Regions from separate parts of the Brevibacillus sp. FSL L8-0520 genome, predicted to be linked through region 2. Evidence: predicted binding sites of a transcription regulator. Region 2 holds the regulator's gene; each other region holds the start of a gene.
The links. Region 2 encodes Rex, which represses fermentation and respiration genes when NADH is low (regulators of the CRP and FNR family bind a similar motif). Its sites were predicted from a motif close to TTGTGAAATATTTCACAA; they were not measured.
Positions count from the first base shown of each region.

Region 1: the regulator Rex is predicted to act here: its motif matches at 2,090-2,107, upstream of NSQ24_RS03425 (cytochrome ubiquinol oxidase subunit I).
Region 3: the regulator Rex is predicted to act here: its motif matches at 1,709-1,726, upstream of NSQ24_RS02935 (hemerythrin domain-containing protein).
Region 4: the regulator Rex is predicted to act here: its motif matches at 1,867-1,884, upstream of NSQ24_RS02900 (nitrate/nitrite transporter).

Region 1 is NZ_CP150171.1:619,045-624,645, reverse strand. Features, by position in the region: gene NSQ24_RS03430 (cytochrome d ubiquinol oxidase subunit II) at 1-711, opposite strand, end outside; gene NSQ24_RS03425 (cytochrome ubiquinol oxidase subunit I) at 733-2,046, opposite strand; gene NSQ24_RS03420 (class I SAM-dependent methyltransferase) at 2,422-3,177, shown strand; gene NSQ24_RS03415 (hypothetical protein) at 3,841-4,029, opposite strand; gene NSQ24_RS03410 (hypothetical protein) at 4,052-4,237, opposite strand; gene NSQ24_RS03405 (sigma factor-like helix-turn-helix DNA-binding protein) at 4,250-4,585, opposite strand; gene NSQ24_RS03400 (hypothetical protein) at 4,860-5,411, shown strand; one part of gene NSQ24_RS03395 (IS1182 family transposase) at 5,527-5,601, opposite strand, start outside.
Region 2 is NZ_CP150171.1:2,485,957-2,491,557, forward strand. Features, by position in the region: gene dinG (ATP-dependent DNA helicase DinG) at 1-1,551, shown strand, start outside; gene NSQ24_RS12450 (MBL fold metallo-hydrolase) at 1,593-2,492, shown strand; gene NSQ24_RS12455 (redox-sensing transcriptional repressor Rex) at 2,509-3,132, shown strand; gene NSQ24_RS12460 (amidohydrolase) at 3,148-4,446, shown strand; gene NSQ24_RS12465 (hypothetical protein) at 4,822-5,514, shown strand; gene NSQ24_RS12470 (DUF5590 domain-containing protein) at 5,541-5,601, shown strand, end outside.
Region 3 is NZ_CP150171.1:517,150-522,750, forward strand. Features, by position in the region: gene NSQ24_RS02920 (Rieske 2Fe-2S domain-containing protein) at 1-528, shown strand; gene NSQ24_RS02925 (hypothetical protein) at 518-706, shown strand; gene NSQ24_RS02930 (Crp/Fnr family transcriptional regulator) at 873-1,577, opposite strand; gene NSQ24_RS02935 (hemerythrin domain-containing protein) at 1,751-2,245, shown strand; gene NSQ24_RS02940 (MFS transporter) at 2,575-3,867, shown strand; gene NSQ24_RS02945 (SulP family inorganic anion transporter) at 4,190-5,601, shown strand, end outside.
Region 4 is NZ_CP150171.1:507,608-513,208, reverse strand. Features, by position in the region: gene NSQ24_RS02900 (nitrate/nitrite transporter) at 295-1,806, opposite strand; gene NSQ24_RS02895 (hypothetical protein) at 2,002-2,178, opposite strand; gene NSQ24_RS02890 (ATP-binding protein) at 2,567-4,012, opposite strand; gene NSQ24_RS02885 (response regulator transcription factor) at 4,009-4,707, opposite strand; gene NSQ24_RS02880 (hypothetical protein) at 5,052-5,601, opposite strand, start outside.

The DNA.
Region 1 (5,601 bases), 1.9 Mb from region 2:
CCAGCTGATGTCCATCATCTTGTCAAAATGCTCCGGGTTGTGCCGGTGAATGGAAAGGAACACCAGGAAGCTGGCGAAGATCGTCGGCAGGCTCCAGGCAATCGCAAAGGAACGAAGCAGCTTGACCGCGGCTGTGTCTTTTGCCCGGTCCGCATAAAAGGTCAGGAAGCTCGCGCTGATGTACAGCACGCTCACCAGCGCAAGGGCTACGACCGACCACGAATACGAGCTGGTCAAAAGCTTGCCCATATTCAGGACGATTTCTCCGCCAGCCATCTGCTCGATATAGCCCCCTTCGGAAATTGTCAGGACCGTGGACAGGGAAGCCGGGATAAACAGCCCGGTCACGCCGTAGACGAACAAGTAGGCCGTGCTGTTGCGCGCTCCGTAATGGGCAAAGGCGTAGAACGACCCCCGGAGCGACTGCAGGACGAGAAAGATGCTGCCCGGTACAAGCAAGGCTGTTCCGTAGTAATACGCCGTATCCGGGAAAAACCCGATGAGCCCGACCATGAAGAAAATCAAAAAGACGTTCGTGACTTCCCACACAGGCGACAAATACCGTTCAATGATCGCGTTGACGATATGATCCCGCCGCGTGACTTTGCAGAAAAACGAGAAGAACCCCGCTCCGAAGTCAATCGACGCAATAATGATATAGCCGTACAAAAAGATCCACAGCACCGTAATGGCCAATGTTTCCAGAGCCATGTCGCATACCCTCCCTTCCCGCTACTTCAGCTCGGCTTCAATCGGCTTGTTCTTGAACATCCGCTTCAACACAAGCGAGCAAACGATGGCCAAAAATGCGTACAGAAGACTGAACATCACCAGCATCTCACCGACGTTGTCCGCCGTCGTAGCCGCGTGCTGCGTTTTCATGTAGCCGACGAGAATCCACGGCTGCCGCCCGATCTCCGAAAAAATCCAGCCCAGCTCGATGGCGAGAATTGAAAGCGGCGCTCCCCAGAAAATCGCATGCAACAGCGGCCTCGGGACGTTCCCCTTTTTCCAGCGGCGAACAGCAAAATAGAGAAGCGGCACAACCAGCATGTACATCCCGATCGCCACCATGCCGTCAAAGAAGTAGTGGATAACCAGAGGCGGCCAAAGCTCGCGAGGAATTTGATCCAGCCCCATCACTTCGCCGTTTGGCGAACCGGTCGCGAGAATGCTGAGCGCATAGGGCAGCTTCACGGCTCCCTTCACTTCAAGCGTCTCCCGGTCCAGAACGCCGCCAAAGATCAGCTCGGCCTGCGGCTTCGTCTCAAAGTGCCATTCTGCTGCTGCCAGCTTGGCCGGCTGGTATTTGGCCAGGTACTTTCCGGCAAAATCGCCGTACAGGGCCGTCCCGAAGGAAAAAAGCAGCGCCAGGGCCACCGTGAAGTGAAGCGCTTTGCGGTAGTACTCGTGACGGTTGCCTTTGAGCAGCTTCCATGCAGCGATGGCGGCAAGGATAAAAGCAGAAGTTGCATACGAGGACAGAATCATGTGCCCCGCCTTTGTCGGCGTAGCCGGGTTGAACATGGCCGTGAGCGGCTGCACGTCGACGATAGCGCCATTTGCGAGCGTAAAGCCCTGCGGCGCATTCATAAACGCGTTCACCGTCATGATGAAGAAGGCAGAGGCCGTCGAGCCAATCACGACCGGGATCGAGAACAACCAGTGGATATACGGATTTTTAAAGCGGTCCCAGGTATACAAATAGATCCCCAGGAAAATCGCTTCAAAGAAAAAGGCAAACGTCTCCAAAAACAGCGGCAGCGCAATCGCCTCGCCGGCCACCTTCATGAAGCTTGGCCAAAGCAGGCTGAGCTGAAGCCCGATACAGGTGCCTGTCACGACACCGACCGCAACGGTCACGGTAAAGCCCTTTACCCAGCGGCGGGCCATCAGCGTGTACATTGGATCTTTGCGCCGGATGCCCAGCCATTCGGCAATCGAAATGATTACGGGAATGCCTACGCCCATAGCGGCAAAAATGATGTGAAACCCAAGCGTCAACGAGGTCAAGATACGAGCCAGCATCGTGTTGTCCAGTTCCATACGTTGTCTCCCCTCCCGAAAACAACATTTTCACAGTGGTTATATGTGAATGTGATCACAATCCTCTTTATCATATGGCTTGTGCATGCATTATGCTGTGAACAACGAAGGACGAATTGGTTACGGAAAAACGGCGAATTGGTTACGAAAATAAGGCGATGCTCGGTCATCGGCCAAAGCGCCTCTGCTGTGGTATGATTTGAAGCAACGAAACGGAAAAGGAGTGGTTGGGATGTCCGCATTTTGCACGTGCTCTTTTACTCGTATTCAAGAGGGATGGGGATCATAACTTCTTGTCTTCATTCAGAAAATTGTTTCCCTGTCCCCTCTTCATCTGAATGAACAGAAAGCAGGACAAACAGGGGGAATTTGATCATGAGCATGGAGATTTTCTTTGACATTCACAGCAATCTGCCCCGGGAAGGCCCCGGAAACAATGATTCGACCCGAAAAGCTTTTTCGTATGTCAAAAACATTCCGGGCGATGCTCGCATTCTCGATGTTGGCTGCGGTCCGGGCATGCAGACCATGGAGCTGGCAAAGCTTTCGGACGGCCCGATAACGGCAGTCGATACGCATCAGCCGTTTCTGGACGAACTGGCCCGGCGAGCTGCGGAAGCAGGGGTTTCCCATCGGATAACGCCTGTAAATGCCTCGATGTTTGCGTTGCCCTTTGAGCCTCTTTCCTTTGACGTGATCTGGTCGGAGGGAGCGATCTACATCATGGGCTTTGGCGAAGGGCTGCGGGCATGGCGTCCTCTGCTGAAATCAGGAGGATACCTGGCTGCAACAGAGCTTTGCTGGCTTCGGGATGAACGTCCTGACGAAGTGGAGCGGTTTTGGGCTGAGGCTTACCCGAGCATGAAAACGGTTGAACAAAACCTGCGGATAATCGCTGAGGCAGGCTACACCTTGCAGGAGCATTTTGTTCTGCCGGATTCGGCCTGGTGGGATGACTACTATGAACCGATGCGTGAGCGGATCAGTCATCTGCAGGATCGGTACAAGAACGACCGGGACGCGCTCGCGACGCTGAAAGAAGCCAGCCGGGAAGTTGAGCTGTACCGAAAGTATTCCAGCTATTACGGCTACGTGTTTTACGTGATGCAAAAGAGCGATTCAATCGACTGAGATGATCGCTGTTTGTAACAGACAAAGGGAAAGCCTCTAGCTCTCCTCTTTTTTCTCAGGCAACTTGTCCCAGATGACGATGTTTAGCGTGGCGATCGGTTCCAAAAAAAGCGCCCAAATTGCCAAGCGCTTGGCAATTTCTACGCCACAAAAAACGAAGAAAAACGGAGCTAGAGCGAGATCGCACTTTTTTGACCAAAAAACCCATTTTGTTCACGCCTGGCGGACAATTCTTATCGATCGCCAGGGCGTTAATTGCCGAAAACGGCAAAAAACGGCCGAAAATGGAGATTCGAACACAAGGTGACATAATACCGATATTTATTCAGCACCCTAGCGTAACTGACACAAATTTATGTAAGAAGATCCAGCATAGCGAAGCTTTTGAAAAAACCCCTTTGTCAATAGAGATTGAACTGTGACCCGTAAGATGGACACTTTAAAAAAGTGACCCTCTTGCGGGTCACAGTTCAAAAAGGGGGGATTAGTCATTTCTTCATGGTTTTCAGTTCTTTACACAAACGCTGCTGACTCATCAATACTCCAAACAGTGTAGCTCCTGACAGAAGAAGTAAAACTGTTATGATTGTGGCCATGTTCATTTCCTCCTTATCATTTGATATAATTGTGAGCAGAAAGAAATCGCCATTTTCTTTCTGCTATTTATTTTTCCAGGGAAGGATCGGATACTTCGGATTCTTCTTTTTTTTGACTTTCTTGCTCTTTGTTAGCTTGTAAGGACACGTTTACTATGTCCCGTATTTGAATGGTTAAACTTACATGTCGGTAAATAATGCAGATGGCTAAAACTGCAACAAGTCCAGCAATTATGGTGATCGTTGTTTCATTCATCCTTCCTCCTCCTTTTCTCTGATCATGATGAGATCAGTTCCAAAACTGCTAAATGTAAACTTTGCAGACTATCTTCGAGTGGCATACGTATAAACCACGTCATTTTTTCTAGTTCGGGTTGTAAGTATTTTAGTAAGGCTTCCTGCGCTTCCCGATTTCCTCGTTGCGCATCATGCACCAATTTGCAAAAGACATCATCTTCCAGCATTACGTTCCTCCTTTAGGCAAAGACAATTTTTTTATGAAGTCTTTGTAATCCTTGTACTTTGCAGGCGTGGAGTCGAGAACGGGAGATACGGAGTTCTTGCGCTACTTCACGTTCCGTTCTCCCTTCAATCACCACTCGTTGAATGATGAACCTCTCACGTTCAGGTAAGCTGTTGAGCAGTTCTTCGACAAATAACTGGGAATCAATCGAGTCGTGGTACGGAACTTCCTTGTGATCGTCAAGGAACATTTCCCGCCGATACTGCTTTTTGGCTTGGTATTGTAACTTCCAAGCCGTCCGTTTGATCTGCTGAAGAAATTGAACTTTTGTCCATGTCTGTTTTGGCATAGAATCCCCCCACCTACTAGGTACAAAAAGGGGGGTTTTTGCTCACCTTCTCTCTATAAATTTTTATAAAAGCAGGAACACACGTTCTATTTTACCAAATTTTATGTGATTAACCGAGACCTTTTTCCTGTCACTAGTAGAATATTTTTGGGGAATATTGGTTTGTAAACAATTCGAATTGTCACATAAAACAATTCTTTTCATTTGTAACTTTTTACCTTTTCCTGCGTCTAAAAAGGTGAGGCTACAAAAAAGGATATGGAGGGTGTTTCATTTGAAAAAACTAGCGTTCGTTCTTCCTGTTGCTTTATCCGTTACACTTGGATGGTCAGGATCAATTTCCCCCGTTTTTGCTGAAACGGTTGCTCCAGCACAAGCTGCACAAAAACAAGGCACTATTGAGCATATGAAAGTAGTACGAGTTGATGGAGTTACCATTGCCGTATATGATACTTGGTTTAATCCAAAGAACGGATCGCAACGAAACGACTATCTTTACTTCTATGAGGATACTAGGGATATTAAGAAAGATACCAGATTCAGTAACGAGGAATCTTCTTTGTTTCAAAGAACAGCTAACAATTATAAAGATAAGCGTTGGACATCCGTCGAGGCTGTAGAGTTGAACGGAAAACAAGTGGAAGTGTTAAAGGCGAATAATAATGCAAAGGGTAACCCTGCTTACCATATGGCCTATATCGACAAATCTACTGGTATGCCAATAAAAGTAGAGGACTATAACAGCAATAACGAAGTTATGGCGGTCTATCTATACTTTTTTGATTATGTTCATGAAATAGGTGACAGGTTTATAGAGGAAAAGTAAAAAGCGCGATTTCTCGCGCCCAGGCTGTCGAGAAACCCCACAATATGTTGGAGTTTCTTCTTTCATAACAATAAAATTGAGCACGAAGTGCTGGAAGTCTTAGATAGCACCACACCTAACATGCCTTTGCAAGGTGGAGTGCTATCTTTTTTATATTTTGAACGGTTGCTGTCAGCAACGCTTGCTCTTG
Region 2 (5,601 bases):
GCAGATGTTCTCATCGTCAATCACGCATTGCTCGTCAGCGATCTGCAGGCTGAGAAAAGAATCCTGCCTGCTCATGACATCACGATCATTGACGAGGCCCATCATTTGGAGAGTGTGGCAACCCACCATCTGGGCAAGCAATTTTCGACGGCCCAGCTCTTGTTTTTGCTGGAGCGAGCCAATCCGGAGGAGGGCAGCTATCTCCACCGTTTTGCCGAGCAGCTCTTGGCTTGGCCAGGAAATGAGAAGGCAGCGGCTGTCAATTCGGTGCGGGCAAGCATGAATGAGCATTTTCTCCGGCTCAAGGAAAAGGCCCAGCAACTGACGCAGTTGTTGTATCAGTGGGCGGCAGACCGAGGAGAAGAGACCTCCGATACCGGAAGAGATACGGTCCGTTACCAGACGCTGTCTTTTTCCGGCAAGCACGAGCGAATCCGAAAAACGGCCCGGCGGGTAATCGAATCGATGTCGATCTACGCGTCTGACCTGGAATCGCTTTTGTCTTCCATGCCATCCGGCGAAAAGCCGTCTTTTGAACTGCAAAGTCTTCATACCGATGCTGCAGGCTTGCTGAAGGAGTGGCAAGAAGGGATGGAAATGGTTCACTTCTTTCTCCTGGAGCCGGATGATGAGTATGTGTGCTGGATGGAAATCGAGTCTCGCACCCCGAAAAAGCAAGTGTACTTTCATGCTGCGCCGCTGCAAGTGGCAACACGCTTGGCGGAACCGCTTTTTGACGAGCGCAGAAGCGTGATTCTCACCTCGGCGACGCTGACAGTCAAAGACAGCTTTTCATATATTCTGGAAAGGATGGGGCTCGACCGGCTGCCAGAGGAGCGCGTCCGAACACTCCAGCTGCCGTCTCCGTTCTGTTATGAAAAGCAAGGGCTCCTGCTGATTCCATCCGATCTGCCTACATTGGGCAAAGAGAGCGAGCAGCAGTACCTCGAGGCCGTGATTCAGGGATGCGTGGATGCCATCAGGGCAGCAGGCGGCCGGACAATGATCCTGTTCACCTCCTATTCGATGCTGCGTGTGGTGTACCAAGGCTTGAAGGAACAACTGGACAACGAGCCTTATACACTGCTCGGACACGGAATCGACAGCAACAACCGGACAAAGCTGGTGCGCATGTTCCAGAGAGAAACAAACAGCGTTCTCCTGGGGACGAGCAGCTTCTGGGAAGGGGTAGATATCCAGGGCGAGGCATTGAGCTGTCTGGTGATTGTACGCCTTCCGTTTACTCCGCCGAACCACCCGATTTATCAGGCGAGGGCAGAGCAGGTAAAAGAGCAGGGCAAAAACGCGTTTATGTCGATCGCTTTGCCTCAGGCTGTCATCCAATTCAAACAAGGGGTCGGAAGACTGATCCGCCACCAGGACGATCGCGGTGTAGTTGTCGTGCTTGATACACGCATCGTGGAATCCCGCTACGGACGCTCGTTTCTCAAATCGCTCCCACCTTTCGATACGAGAACAGGCCCCTGGACAACCCTGCGCGAAGACATCGCTCCGTTTCTTCGGGGCATGCAATCCCTGTCTGATTCATAAAATGAATCAATAGTCTCACAGGGATATAGGTGATAAAATAAATGCTGTGGAAAGCGGGAAGAGCTTGGCTGTTGGTGTTGGCTGTCACAATGCTTTTGATACCCGGCTGCTCGATCGACAACCACTTGCAAAAGGCGGTAAAAGTAGAAGATCCGTTCGCAAGTGAAGACGAGAGTGAATTCATCGGGCTTGTCATCCACTATCTGGAGCTGCCGCACGGGGAAGCAACCTTGATTCGATTGCCGAATGGAAAAAACATGCTCGTTGATACCGGAAGCGCTGAGGATTGGCCCCGCTTGTTTGCGGCGCTGACCGAACGGAAAATTACCCGGTTGGATTACGTGGTCTTGACAAATGATTTGCCGGGGCACGCAGGGGGCTTCGCTTTTCTTGTGGAGCGGGTGCTTGTAGAGAACGTCATTTTGCCCCGTCCGATTGAGTCTTCGATTCGCAACGCGGCCCCGCTCAAAGCAGCAAAAAAGGCAGTGACTGTTACTGACGGAGAAGCAATCAGACTGGACGAAGACGTGATGCTCCAGGTCCTGCACCCGAGTGAACCGCTGTTCCTGTCTCCGCAAGACAACTCCCTTGTCTTTCAATTGCGGCATGACAAGTTGTCTTTTCTCTTCGCCAGTGCGATGAATGAAAAGGCCGAGGAGAGGCTGCTTGAGAAACACGCAGATCAATTGAAAGCAGCGGTTTTGAAGGTTGCTGCTCAAGGCAGCAATCAGGCTTCCTCGCAGCCATTTTTGAGCAAGGTGGATCCGCAAGTGGCGGTCATTTTAACCGGAAAGCCGAGAGAAAAGCTAAAGGATGGCCAGGAAGAAGTGCTGGAGCGGCTCGGCGAATCCTGGGCTGAGACCTACATTACCAGTCAGAACGGAACCATCACGATCCTCTCCAATGGAAAGGATTATCGCGTTTTGAAAAGAAAAAAGTAAGGAGGATCGACCGTACGTGGCCAAAAGTGAAAAGATTTCGGAAGCGGTTGTGCGCCGGTTGCCGATTTATCTGCGCTACCTAAGCTATCTGCAGCAAGTGGGCGTGACGACGGTGTCCTCCCAGCAGATGGGCAAAAATCTCGACGTCAACCCTGCCCAAATCAGAAAAGATCTCTCTTCCTTTGGGGATTTCGGCAAAAAGGGCATCGGCTATGACGTGAACTATTTGGTAGAAAAAATCCGTCAGATCTTAAAATTGAGCGAGGAAATTCGCGTGGCGCTGATCGGGGCCGGGCATCTGGGACACGCCATTAGCAATTACAATGCGCAGGTAGAGGATTACATGCGGATTGCGGCTATCTTTGACAATGACCCGGCCAAATGCGGAAAAGTGCTCGCGGGAATCACCATTCAGCCACTGGAAGAGCTGATTCAGACCGTGAAAGAGCAGAAAATTCGTCTTGCCATCCTAACAGTGCCAGCAGCGGCGGCCCAGTCGGTCGCCAACCTGCTGTTTGAGGCCGGGATTGAAGGGATTTTGAATTTTGCTCCCACCACGATTCGCACCGAACGCGATGTCAGGATCCACTATGCCGATGTGACATCCAGTTTGCAGAGCCTTGCTTATTACTTGACGTAAGAATGGAGTGTAACGATGAAAAAGACCATATTGACCCATGCAACGGTAATTACCGCAAATGACCAAAATGAAGTGATTCAGGACGGAGCTGTCGGATTTGAAGGAGCGGGTATTACGTACGTCGGTCCGACCCCCGATGATCTCTCCGGCTATGACGAAGTGATTGATCTGAAAGGGGATTATGTGCTGCCAGGCTTCATCAATACACACGGGCACGCAGGAATGTCGCTGCTCCGCGGTTATGCGGATGACTTGCCGCTCCAGCAGTGGCTCGAAGACAAAATGTGGCCGCTGGAGGCACAATTCACGTCCGAGCATGTGAAATGGGGCACATACATATCCCTTATCGAAATGATTCGGACCGGTACGACGACATTCGTCGATATGTATGATCATATGGATGAAGTGGCAAAAGCCGTGCAAGCGTCCGGGATGAGAGCGCGTCTCTGCCGCGGAATGATCGGCCTTTGCTCCGAGGAAGAGCGTCAGGCAAAGCTGCGGGATGCCGTTTCTTTCGCCCGTGAATGGCATAACCAGGCGGATGGACGCGTGACCGTCATGATGGCTCCACATGCTCCGTACACTTGCCCACCGGAATTTATCACACAAATTGTGGAAAAAGCGGAGGAGCTGTCTCTGCCGATCCATATCCACATGTCGGAGACGGAGTGGGAAGTTGGTCAGAATGTAAAGGATTATGGGGTTCGCCCGGTTGCTCACCTGGAAAAGCTGGGTGTCTTCAATCGTCCAACTTTGCTCGCCCACGCCGTTCACCTCACGGATGAAGAGATCGACGTCTTGGCAAACTATCACGTGAAGGTATCGCATAATGTCGTCAGCAACCTGAAGCTGGCAAGTGGAGTGGCGCCAGTACCGAAAATGCTGGCAAAAGGGATTCACGTTTCCCTCGGAACAGACAGCAGCGCGAGCAACAACAACCTCAACCTGTTTGAGGAGCTGAAGCTGGCTGCCATTTTGCACAAGGGCGTAAACAACGACCCCGTCGCAGTTCCAGCCGAGGAAGCGCTGCGCATGGCAACCCGTTATGGCGCAGAGGGCGTATTCCAGCCGGATACACTCGGAACGATCGAGACTGGGAAACAAGCGGATTTGATTGTGCTTGACAGTCATCAGGCGCATTTCCATCCGGCTCATGATCCCGTGTCCCATGTCGTGTACGCAGCAAATGGCCGCGATGTTAAGGATACGATTGTGGCCGGTTCTTTCCTGATGCGCAACAGAGAGCTTCTCACCGTCGACGAGGAGCGCGTTATTTTTGAAGCCAACCGGATGTTTCAGCAATTGAAGCGATAAGGGAAAAGGCTCCTGTCATGGGGGACAGGAGAAAGGTTGTAGGTGTAGGTAGAGGGATTTTGATTGGTCACCATGCCGACTTATTTTCGCCATACTTCCGCAAGCGAGGTATGGCGAAATTCCAGTGGGGATGAGTGAGACGATGCTCTTAGAGGTGAAGACAATGCTGCCCAGGAGACGCGATAATCCTGCAGCATAGACCCTAAGAGGTCAGGAGATGTCGTTTGGTTTGACAACTTCACGCGCTCACCTCCTCGGGGTGTATCTGTAGTATGGCCCAGGTGCCGGGTCGTATGTTTAGCAAGTTTTCCGTCCTGTTCTAAAACCTTCCCAGAATTCATACGCATAAGGAAAAAGGGACAGGGGTGAACGGACTTGTATATTAAGCCCAAACAGCTCTGGTGGCTTCCGTCATTATTTCTCGTCCTGTTTGCCTTGGGCACCTTGCTTGGAGAACTTCACAATCGTCTGGATATAAAAGAAGCGCATGTAATCTCGACGACACAGCGAGAAGAGGCAGACCGGGCGATCATTGCCAGTTTGCTGGATCAGGTAACCAAAGATACGGAGCGGCCATTCTCCGTTTTCGTAAAGGATTACGTTCTGAGCGGAAAGTACAAGGGTGAAAATTTTCAGCTGGCCGGGGAAATAGCCGGACATCGCTTTGAACTGCAAAAAGAAGCGGAACAGGTCAATGTCACGATTGACGGAGAAATTCAAGACCACCAGGCTTTGCCATACTCGCTATATACGCCCCAGCAGCATGCGGCTATCTTGAAAAGCAAGCTGGGGCGGGTTGCGCCGCTTCCGGTCGCAGATGGTTCCGGTCAGGGCTGGCAAGGCTATCGTCTCAGCGTGCCTTCTACAGAGGTGACCGATCTGTTGTCCATGTGGCTCGGACCATCTTTTCCGATCAAGGATATGACTCAGCGTCTGGCCAATCAGATTGCAGTCGAGTACCAATTATGGTACGATGGACCGACGCGTGAATTGCGGCAATTGGAGATCTATTTGCAAATGGAGACAGCTGCGGGACTCAAGCAGGATCAGCTTCGCTTTCGGTTGTAATGTAAGGGGATAAAGGAGTTTTACCGGTGTATGTAAAAATCGTTGCAGGAGTAATCGCCGTTATTCTTGTGCTCGTTCTGGGCTCGG
Region 3 (5,601 bases), 2.0 Mb from region 2:
ATGAGTGACGACAAAAGAAGGAACGTGCCGGAGCGGGACGACAATTATACGCACAATATCCATCGGTCGAATGAACGTTCGCTGGACCGCAGGGCTTTTATGAAAACGGTGCTGGGCGGTGTCGGATTGTTCGCAGTCTCCACATTGCCTTGGGGGACGCTGGCTGCCAAACAATTGCTGGCGCCGGGAAGCGGGAAATACCCCCGGAAAAAGATCGTCGAAGCGGAAGCTGTGAAAACAGGGGAGGCAGTGGAATTCTTCTATCCAAGCGACCACGAAGGGGCATTGCTTGTACGGGTAGGAGAGGACGAGTGGAGGGCCTATCAAAATGCCTGCACTCATTTAAAATGTCCGGTTTTCTGGAGTACAGAAAAAAACGAGCTGCTTTGCCCGTGCCACCACGGCAAATTTGACGTCATGACCGGCGAGCCGTTAGCCGGGCCGCCGAGAAGGGCGCTGCCCGAAATAGAGCTGGAGATCGAAGGGGGAAGTATTTACGCAATCGGGGTGAAACCGTATGAAACATAATGTCAGAGGCATCATCCTGCTGGCTTTGGTGCTTTTGGGTAGCATCATTTGTACACAGTATACGGTGAATATGTACTTCGCCGAGCGATATGAAGTGAGCGTTATGCTTTCAGTTGTCAATCTTCTGCTGTTTCCGCTTGCATATATGATTTATCGGCGAGAGCGGGGGCGGGAGTAGGAAAAAGAGTCAGAAGTGAGTCAGTTTAGTGAGTCAGAACTGAGTTAGAATAGGTCAGAACTGAGCCGAAAAGTGCGTCAGTAGAGAGTCGCAAGAGACAGACAGCGGCTTGCCAGGCAATCGAACACCCTGCCAATGGAGACGGCAGGGTGCTTTTTGCTTGCAGCTATATTTGGCAAATTTCCGGCGGGCAATCGTCACAGCAAATCGTTTCCTTCAGATAGGTCAGATCCTTGATCAGGATATGTCCATGCGGCAGCAAATCAATCACTTGCTGCTTCTTCAGGTCTGACAGCATCCGGTTTACGCTTTCTCTGGTCAAGCCGATAAAATGAGCAAGGTCACGGTTGGTCAAAGAAAGATTGATATAAATGCCCTCGGACCGCTCTTCTCCGTAAGTATTGCACATGCGAATCAACGTGGAATACAAGGCGCCGACTTTTCCGTTCAACAACAGGTCGCGGAATTTTGATTGCATGCGCCGGTTCATGATTCCCATCCAACGCATGAAGTCTACGCAATACTCCCCGTTTTTTATCAGAATCTGTTCCAGGCCAGCGCGCGGGATCACTCGGACCGCTCCGTCTTCCAGTATGGCCGCGCTGGCAGTGTGGACCAGCTCTGCTTCAAACAAGCCGGCCAACCCGACGAGCTCGCCTGAACCGAATACTTGCAGGGTAAGCTCTTTTCCATCAACCGTGGTCTTCGTCAGCTTTACTTGCCCGGACGAGATGAGATAAAGGTATTCAGCAGGGTCGCCATCCATGTAGAGAACGGCTCCGGCCGGGAAATTTCTCTCCGTGGCGAGAGTATACAGCCTCGCCAGGAAGTCAGGCGAGATCTGCTGGACAAAGGTAAGGCTTTTAGCCAATCGCGCTCCCCCATTTCATACGAGCAGACGTCGATACTTGTTGAGTAGTCCAAACCATTCTATCGGATGGAGCTGTGGAAATGCAGTGACTACAGTCACATTTCAAGAAAAATCATGTATTTTTGAGCAGATTGTGACGATCCTCACTATGGAGGCGAGGAACGGGGTCTATCATGAATGTTGTGGAAAGGGGGGAATGTGCGACATTGCTGCGATATTTTCGCGGGGAACACGACCATTTGTTGCAGCAGCTAGAAACACTGAAAAAACTCCTATACTCCGGTTCCAATTGGGATGCGGAGAAGGAAGAGCAGATTGTGGCCCTTACAGCCGACCTGGTGCAAAATATGCTCCACCACTTTACGGAAGAGGAAGAGATTTTGTTTCCTCTGATCACACAAGCGAACCTTACCCTTGTTCACCCGGTCTCTGCAATGAAAAAGGAGCACGAACGGATTCGCGCCACCCTTCTGCAGCTTCAATCTGAAACGGAATGCTGTCAAAAGACCAAACAGAGCAGCCACCGGCTGATTGCCTTGATGCGTGAGGCGTGGCAGCTCGTTTTGGACCACCTGAGCAAAGAAAATCTGATGTTAATTCCGATGGCCAATCAATTGCTGCATGAAAACGAAAGGGAAGCCGTGTTGAAAAAGGTAGGCAGAAAATAACGTGAGATGATACAGGTTGAATCAGCCCGTACCGGTTATGCAAGGGACGGGCTTTTTGCCGTTATTCATAAGAGTCGCAAGCAGGGTACAGGAGATTGTCGGAGCTGTTCGAAGAAAATAATGTTGCAGACTCGGAAAGAAACTGGCGGAACCGAGGAGTAAATGGTATGGCATTATAAACGAAAAGTGCAGACAAAGGCCTTCATAACAAAATGAATCATCCAACATTTTGTGATAATGAAAGCGCAAGATCTTGAAACGTAAGTTCCCCTATACTAAAAATGCAAATTTGAATGGCAATGAGTTGTGACGAAAATGGGGGAACGAGCATGAGTAACAAGGCAGAAGGATTGTTAACGAACACAGATTTTCGCAGGCTCTGGATTGGGCAAACTGCATCACAGTTTGGGACTCAGGTAGCATTATTAGGAATGCCATTAGTGGCAGCTCTCTATTTAGGGGCCAGTCCCATGCAAATGGGGTTGCTTGGTTTTGCCGAGTATGCGCCATTTATCATTTTCGGTTTGCTCGCTGGTGTATGGATAGACAGATTTCCCCGGCGACCCATTCTTGTCGCCGCTAACTTTTTCAGGGGTGCATTACTGCTCATTGTGCCGCTGACAGCCTTGATTGGATTCCTGAATATGACAGTTCTATATTTGGTAGCCTTCATAGTGGGTATCTGTACTGTCTTTTTTGATGTTGCCTATACATCCTTTTTGCCTTCCGTCGTGAGCAAGGAGCAGCTTGTTGATGGAAATAGCAAACTAGAGACAAGTAAATCTGCAGCACAAATTGCTGGGCCGGGTTTATCAGGTGGATTGGAACAGGTAATCACCGCTCCTTTTGCAATATTGTTCACGTCGGTATTCTTTTTTGTATCCGCTGTGTACATAGCCCGGATTCGCAAGTTGGAGAAAGTCGTGACAGATGCGAAAAAACCAAAAAACATGTGGCTGGAAATGAAAGAAGGGCTGCATACGGTTTACACAAAACCGTTGCTGTGGGGAGTGGTGCGCTGCTCAACAGTCTTTAACCTTTCCTGGAATGTTATTTTTAGTGTTTATGTTCTATATGCATCGCAGGAACTCAAAATCAGTGCGAGCATTCTCGGCATCATTTATGGAACGCTAGGAGTAGGGTACCTATTTGGCTCTCTGCTTGCCCAAAGGGCTGTACATCGTTTTGGAGTAGGTCCGACAATTGTGGGTTCCGCTACGATCGCAGCAAGTGGCGGTTTGCTTGCTCCATTAGCAGTAGGATCAGAATTAAGTATTGCGTTGATTATGATGCTCGGACAGCTTCTTTTCGGAATGGGGGTCTCAATGTTTAGCATTAGTACCATCAGTTTACGTCAAGTAATTGTACCCGATGCCCTGCAAGGTCGCGTGAACGCTACATTTCGATTTATCTCGTGGGGTTCTTTACCTCTTGGTTCGTTAATGGGAGGGATGATCGGGGGAGCAATGGGTTTACGGTTCGCTTTATTTGCGGGTGGCATTGGATTGTTAGCTTCGGCTTGTACATTATGGTTCACCCCATTTTTACAGCTACGCGTGAAATCATTTCACGAATTAACATTGGAAAAAGATGTGTCTATAAAGAGCCAAGGAGTGACGTAAGAAGTATCCAACCAACGGGATCGATAGCTTTAATAAAGCTGCGGGAGTCTGGGACTTTGTTTTCTGGTCCGTGGCTTCCGCTGTTTTATTTGGGAGCAAATCAACGGATACAGTCTAAAACTTTATTTTCTGCGAACAGAAGCAGAATACAACAGCTCCTGCCATAATTTAACATGGTCAAACTTTGCCTATATCCTTTATAATATGTTTTCGTATTCAACGGCCCCGACTTTCTTGCGAGGAGAAAGTCAATGTGTTTTTCGGCAAAATCAAAAGCTTGAACGAGACTCGGAAAATTTAGCAGAAAAGAGGTCATGCATTGATTACTTCACAACTGAAAAAGACTTGGCTATGCAACCTGCGGGGTGATGTGCTCGCGGGAGTGACGGTAGCTCTCGCTTTGATTCCTGAAGCGATCGCCTTTTCGATCATCGCCGGAGTCGATCCGATGGTGGGTTTGTATGCGTCGTTTTGCATCGCCTGTGTGATCGCATTTACGGGTGGGCGTCCAGGGATGATCTCCGCTGCGACAGGCGCAATGGCGCTGCTGATGGTGACGCTGGTCAAGGACCATGGCATCGAGTACCTGTTTGCCGCGACTGTGCTGACAGGGGTTCTCCAGTTCATCATGGGCGTGTTCAGGATCGGCCGGTTTATTACCTTCGTGCCGCACTCTGTCATGATCGGCTTCGTCAATGCGCTGGCGATCCTGATATTTATGGCGCAGCTTCCTCATTTTGTCGGCGAATCTTGGATCATGTACGCAATGGTCGCGGGAACATTGGCCATTATTTATTTGCTGCCTCTCGTCACGAAAACGGTGCCGGCTCCATTGATCGCGATCATCGTGATGACGGTTCTGGCCATCTGGGCAGGTCTGGATGTGCGGACAGTAGGTGACATGGGGGAAATAACGCGGACCCTGCCGGTATTTCATGTTGCAGATGTCCCGTTTAGCTGGGAGACCTTGACGATCATCTTCCCGTATTCCTTTGCACTTGCTCTCGTCGGGATTTTGGAATCGCTTTTGACAGCGACCATCATCGATGAGATGACGGAGACGAAAAGCGACAAGAACCGGGAAGTAAAGGGCCAGGGCATCGCCAATATCGTGACCGGATTTTTTGGCGGAATGGCCGGATGCGCGATGATCGGCCAATCGGTGATCAATGTGAAATCGGGAGGCCGCGGAAGACTGTCTACACTGGTGGCTGGACTGTTCCTGCTGTTTTTGATCATGGTGCTGGGCGACGTCGTCAAGCAGATCCCTATGGGAGCGCTCGTTGGCGTCATGATAATGGTCTCCATCAGCACGTTTGACTGGAAGTCTCTCGTCAATTTGCGCCGCGTGCCTTTCAGCGACGCAGTCGTGATGATTGTCACCGTAGCGATTGTGGTCGCTACGCACGATCTGTCCAAAGGCGTTATCGCCGGAGTGGTCATTAGCGCTCTCGTATTTGGCTGGAAGATGGCTCGCTTGAAGACAAATGTCCTGTACGATAAAAACGGTGTGAAGGTATACACCGTCTCCGGACAGATGTTTTTTGGAACGATGAGTCATTTTGTCGAACAGTTCGATGTCCAGTCCGACCCTGAGCGGGTGGTAGTGGACTTCCGCCATTCTCATGTGTGGGATCAATCGGCGGTAACGGCCATTTCCAAGGTAGTAGCTGCTTATCGGCAGGCCGGCAAAGAGATTGTGCTCGAAGGACTGAATGAAGAAAGCCAAAAGCT
Region 4 (5,601 bases), 2.0 Mb from region 2:
CTATCAACCCGGCCTTTTGCCGGTTGTGATGTTTGTCACTTGCGTCGGCCCGGGACGGCCTCTTTTGTCGAATCCTGCTCGTTTTGTCATCACTTCTTCACAAACCGGTCGGCTCGTACTTGCAAGTCCGTACATGAAAAAAGACAGGCACATACGACCGCCTGTATGCGCCTGCCTGTATTTGTTTGTTTGTTTGTCTGTCACCGCTTTATCTTTCTTCCATGGAAGCTGTATCGTTCTTTCGCCCAGCTTTACACATCCTCTGTCCTCACCTTCTGTCCTCACCTGCCGCCTCTACCCGGAAGCCTTTTCTGCTCTTTGCTGCGTCACATCGCTAAACATCCCGGCATAGTATTTCACCTCACCGACGTCATTGCGGATCGCGCTGATCGTGAGCCATTCCAAAAACAGACCGTTGTCTTTTCGCTTGTTCCATATCTCCCCGGCCCAATATCCCTGCTCCTCAATCGCTTTCCACATCCTGTCGTAAAACGCCCGATCTTGTTTGCCGGACTTGAGTATGCTGGGGTTCTTGCCGATGACCTCCTCTTTTTTGTAACCGGTCACTTGTTCAAATGCAGGATTCACAAACGTAATCGTCCCTTTTTTATCCGTAACGACGATCGCCTCGACCGTGTTTTCCACGATGCTGAGGGCGAGCGTAAGCCGATCCTGGTAGTACATCCACATCACCATGATGAAGCAGCAGAGCGCCACCTGGGAAAGCGCCATGAAGCCGATCGCGTAATGTCCGGTCAGATTGAACAACAGGGTCAGCATCAGCGGCGGGAAAAAACCGCCCAAACCGCCCATGGCGGAGACAATTCCGTTTACAATTCCCGCTTGCTTGGAAAAATACATCGGCACCAGTTTAAAGACGGCTCCGTTTCCGATACCCGCGCAGGCCGCAATCACCAGACAGCCTACTGTATACAAATGGATCGACAGCGAGAAGGACAGCAGTATGCCCGCAGCGGTCATTCCGGCAAAGACGACCAGCAGCACCTTGAACGAATCCCAGCGGTCACCGAGCCACCCGCCTATCGGGCGGGCCAGCGTAGCGAGGACGATAAATCCTGCTGTGCGCAGCCCCGCATCCACTTTGTCCAGTTCAAAATGGGCGACCAAAAAGTTAGGCAAATAGACGGTAAAGGCCACAAACGAGCCGAACGTAACGAAGTAGAAGAGACTTAAAAACCAGAGTCTTTCGTTTTTGTAGACGCTTTTGATCTGCTCCTTCAAGGAAACGGTTACCCGCGGTTCCGCTTTATCGCCGAGCAAGAGATTCAGCGCCGCAAATCCGGCTAGCAGCACCATGTACAGTTGAACCGTTGCCGACCATCCCCAATAGCTTGCGATGACAGGCGCCCCGAAAGAGCTGATCGCTGTCCCGATATTGCCCATTCCGTATATCCCGTTGACGGAGCCCAGCTTTTCCTTTGGATAATACTTGGGAAGCGACGTCACCCCGACTGAAAAGACCGCTCCCGAGATGCCCAGAAACAGTCCTCCGATCATCAGGTCGGCTGCACTCGTAGCCTCGCTGATGTAATACACGGGGACCAACAGGATCAAAAAACTGATGGCAAACAGCAGCCTCGCCCCGTAACGGTTCGCCAGATAGCCGACCGGTATCCGCAAAAGGGAACCGAGCAAAACCGGAATGGCCGTAATCCAGGCGATTTGCCCCTGTTCGAGCGACAAGCTTTCTTTCATAAATGGCATCAATGATGATAGGATCACCCAGACCATAAACCCGACGACCAGACTGGCGGTCTGCAGCGGCAATTGTATTTTCTTTACCATGAGCACTCATCCTCCTTGAGGAAGTTACACCCTCATGGTAATTGAATTTGGAGCAGGAGATTGTGATAAATCTCACAGGTGCCCTCTCTTCGTTTATGAAGACAACAAAAAGGGGTGGCATAGGCCACCCCGTATATCAATGTGGGAGGGAAGTAGTTTGAAAGCACTCAGACGCGACTTGAACGTTATGTCGTACTAGATGTACAGCTTAGTTGCCGGAACCCGTTGAAGCAGCTGGGTCGGTTGTACCACCTTCAGTTTTGCTTGCATCAGCATCTCCGGACTGAGAATCAGCCGAACCTGTCGATGCATCGGAAGAACCTTTCGACGCATCCGTTGAATCGGTTGTGGAATCCGATCCAGTCGACGCATCAGAAGACCCCGGTGTGGAATCCGAAGCTCCCGTCGACGCGTCAGGAGTCGATTGATCTTGGGAAACAGAACTATCTGTAGACTGATCAGTTTCGGTTGTGGAGGAAGAGCCAGGGGTCGTTGCGCTTCCGTCTTGTTGTGTCGCTGGTTCCGGGTTGCTGGTCGGGCTGGAGCAAGCCACCAAGCTGCCGGACAGAAGAAGTGCGACTGCCGCTAAGGATATCCATCGTTTGTTCATGATTGAACTCCCCTTTCCTGTCTTTACTTTGTGACTTCTTTCGGCCACATGTATATCGTAGCTGGGAAAGATGATCATCCTGTGAGGAGAGTGGGAAAAAACCATGAACAAAATATGAAAAAACGATGACCTTCTCAAACTGTCAGACTGTCAGGAAACCGACCGTTCGCAGTTCAGTGCCGGCAGCCGGACGATAAACACGCTTCCCTTCCCCGGCTCGCTCTCCAGTGTTACCTGTCCGTCGTGCAGCTCAACCAATTCTTTGACGATCGCAAGTCCAAGCCCTGTCCCCTTGTTCTTTTTGGAACGGCCGCGGTCAACCTTGAAAAAGCGCTCCCAGATCCGCTCCTGATCGTCCGGCGAGATGCCGATCCCCGTATCGCTGACGGAGATTTCCACCCACTGTCCATTGCTTCGGGCCGAGAGGCGAATCGTCCCCTCATCGGTGAACTTGATCGCATTTTTCACGAGGTTTTTCAAAATTTGTGCGACCCTGTCTTTATCGGCGTACACCTTGGGAAGGCCCTTCGGCTGCTCTACGATGATCTCAATGCCCTTTTCCTCGGCTTCCGGGCTGAAGGAAAACGCCACCTTGTTCATCAGCGTTTCCACATCAACAGGGAATTTCGCCAGCGTTACTTCATTGTTCTCCAGTTTCATCAAGTCCATCAGATCATCGACCAGCCGACTGATGTGCAAGGTCTCCGAATACATGACCGCGTAGTATTTCTGACGGGATTCCTCTTCCTCGACCAGCCCGTCCTGCAGCGCCTCCAAAAAGCCTTGCATCGCCGTCAGCGGCGTCCGCAATTCATGCGAGACATTCGCAAGAAAATCGTTCCGAACTTGCTCCAGGTGCTGCCGCTCCTGTTCTACACGCTCCAATTTGCCGGCGAGCGTATTGATCGTCTGGGCCAGGTCGCCAATCTCGTCGGCAGTGTCTACCTGTACACGTTCGGAGTAGTTCCCCCGTCCGATCTCCGCTGTCGTCCGTTCGATATTTCTGAGCGGCCTGGAAATGGACCAGGACAAATACGAAACCATCGCCGTAGACAAGAGCACGCCAAACAAGGTCGCCCAGAGAATCGTTTCCCTCATCTGGGCAAAGGTCCGCTCCACTCCCTCAATCGGCGCATGCAGAATGATCCCCCCGTACACCTTTTCCCCTTTGCCCCAAGGGATAGATACGGATAGCATCGGATCTTCCAAGCCTTCCATCTTTAACTCCGTAACCGCATTCTTTCCTTTTAATACGGAATCGGCAATGGAGTGGGCAACCGCTTTTCCCGTAAATACCTCATCCTTCATAGAAGTCGCCACAATCTTGCCTTTTTGGTCAAACAGCCAGATGCGCATGTTAAAGGACTCATCGAGCGAGGCCAATTTTCCAAGCAGTGCCGGGTTGATTACATTGCTGTCTTGGATGGCGGCATTCACTCGCTTCGCCTGACGAAGCATCTCTTCTTTTTGGGCACCGTAAATGTACTCCTTTGCGAGAAAGGAGATCAGGATGCCGGAAAAGCCCAAGCCGATGAGGACCGTAGCCAGAAAGCTGAACAGCAGACGGCGGAAGATGCTTTTTGACATCCCCATCATGCTTCATCCACTCCGAATTTGTAGCCGATCCCCCACACGGTGTGTATGCATTCATAAGGAAGCACCTGGAGCCTTTGCCTGATTTTTTTGACGTGCACATCAATCGTACGGGCATCTCCGAAATAGTCAAAACCCCATATCTGTTCCAATAATTGCTCACGTGAAAACACGGTGCCCGGTGACTTCGCCATGTGCACCAGCAGGTCAAACTCCTTTGGACGAAAACTGATTTTCTCGTCTGCAGCCAGCACTTCCCGTTTTTCAATATCAATCATGAGCCGATCAAAGGTAAGTACCTTCGCCGTATCCTCTTCCTGCTTTTCTCTCGGCTGCGTCCGTCTCAAGATCGCCCGGATCCGGGCCACAAGCTCCCGGGGACTGAACGGTTTGGTTACATAATCATCGGCGCCCAGCTCGAGGCCAAGCACCCGGTCGAATTCTTCATCTTTGGCCGTCAGCATGATAATCGGAGTATCCCATTTCTTGCGGATTTCTCTGCACGCTTCAAAGCCATCCATATGGGGCATCATCACATCGAGAACGATGAGATCGGGAATCTCCTTTTCCACAAGCTCCAAGGCTTGCTTCCCGTCGTTTGCCACGACTAAATCAATTTGTTGTTTGGAAAAGAACAGACGGATAATTTCGCACACATTTGGATCGTCGTCCGCGACTAACACTTTCGTATTTATCATGGTCAACAACCTCCCTTCTGTGGACAGTGCCTGCCATCCGTAAGCAGAAAAGCATAAATTTTTATCATGGTAACATATAATAGCTTGCTTGTGGACCTGCATAAGTCATGCCGCCATAGTATGATTCTCCAGTACAGGATGGGGCTGGATTTTCTGGTACAATCCGATGCATTCCATTGCTTTCCGATACATTCCTTTGATTTCCGAGGCTTTTTTAAATACCGGCATCGGGTGATCCTTGCAAAAACAAAAGCGCTTTTTCTGATAGGCAGGCAAAAGTCCTTCATAGCTTTTATCCATCGAAAAAGGATGTGCCGATTCCGCAGCACATCCCGTACACCTTATTATTTCATGATGGTCAACAATTTGCAAACCCCATACTCAGCCTTCTCCCTGTCCCCCTCGGGAATTCGCTTCAACAGATCGAGCGCGGCGTAAGGCACTTTTAACGCATGCGGATCTTCGTATGTCTTCTCCCAATATTCCGGTGCAAGAACAGATGAAAACTCCGGTTCATGCACTTGGTCCCTTCGTACCTCCTCAGGCATTTGGCGATTGAGGTACATTTGTATGCGGTGGTTAATCATGCCTGCATCGACCAAGTCCTTATAGCCGAAGCGTTCCAGGTCGGTAAGTGCTTGCGCAAACGTAATGCTGTGCTCGGTTTCTCCGGCGAAATGGTACATGACGCCATCGATCTTTCTTCCTGCTGATACTGTATGAAGCTCTTCAAATGCACGCTGCGCCATATCGACAGTGTCTCGATAGGGGGGAACAAATGGCCGGACATCCGGTTCGGTTACTTCAAAGTAGTTATCGATGCCCCAATATCGGTTCTGTCTGTCCTGCGTAGTCAATTCCAATACATGGACCAGGCCGTCCACGATCTCGGCT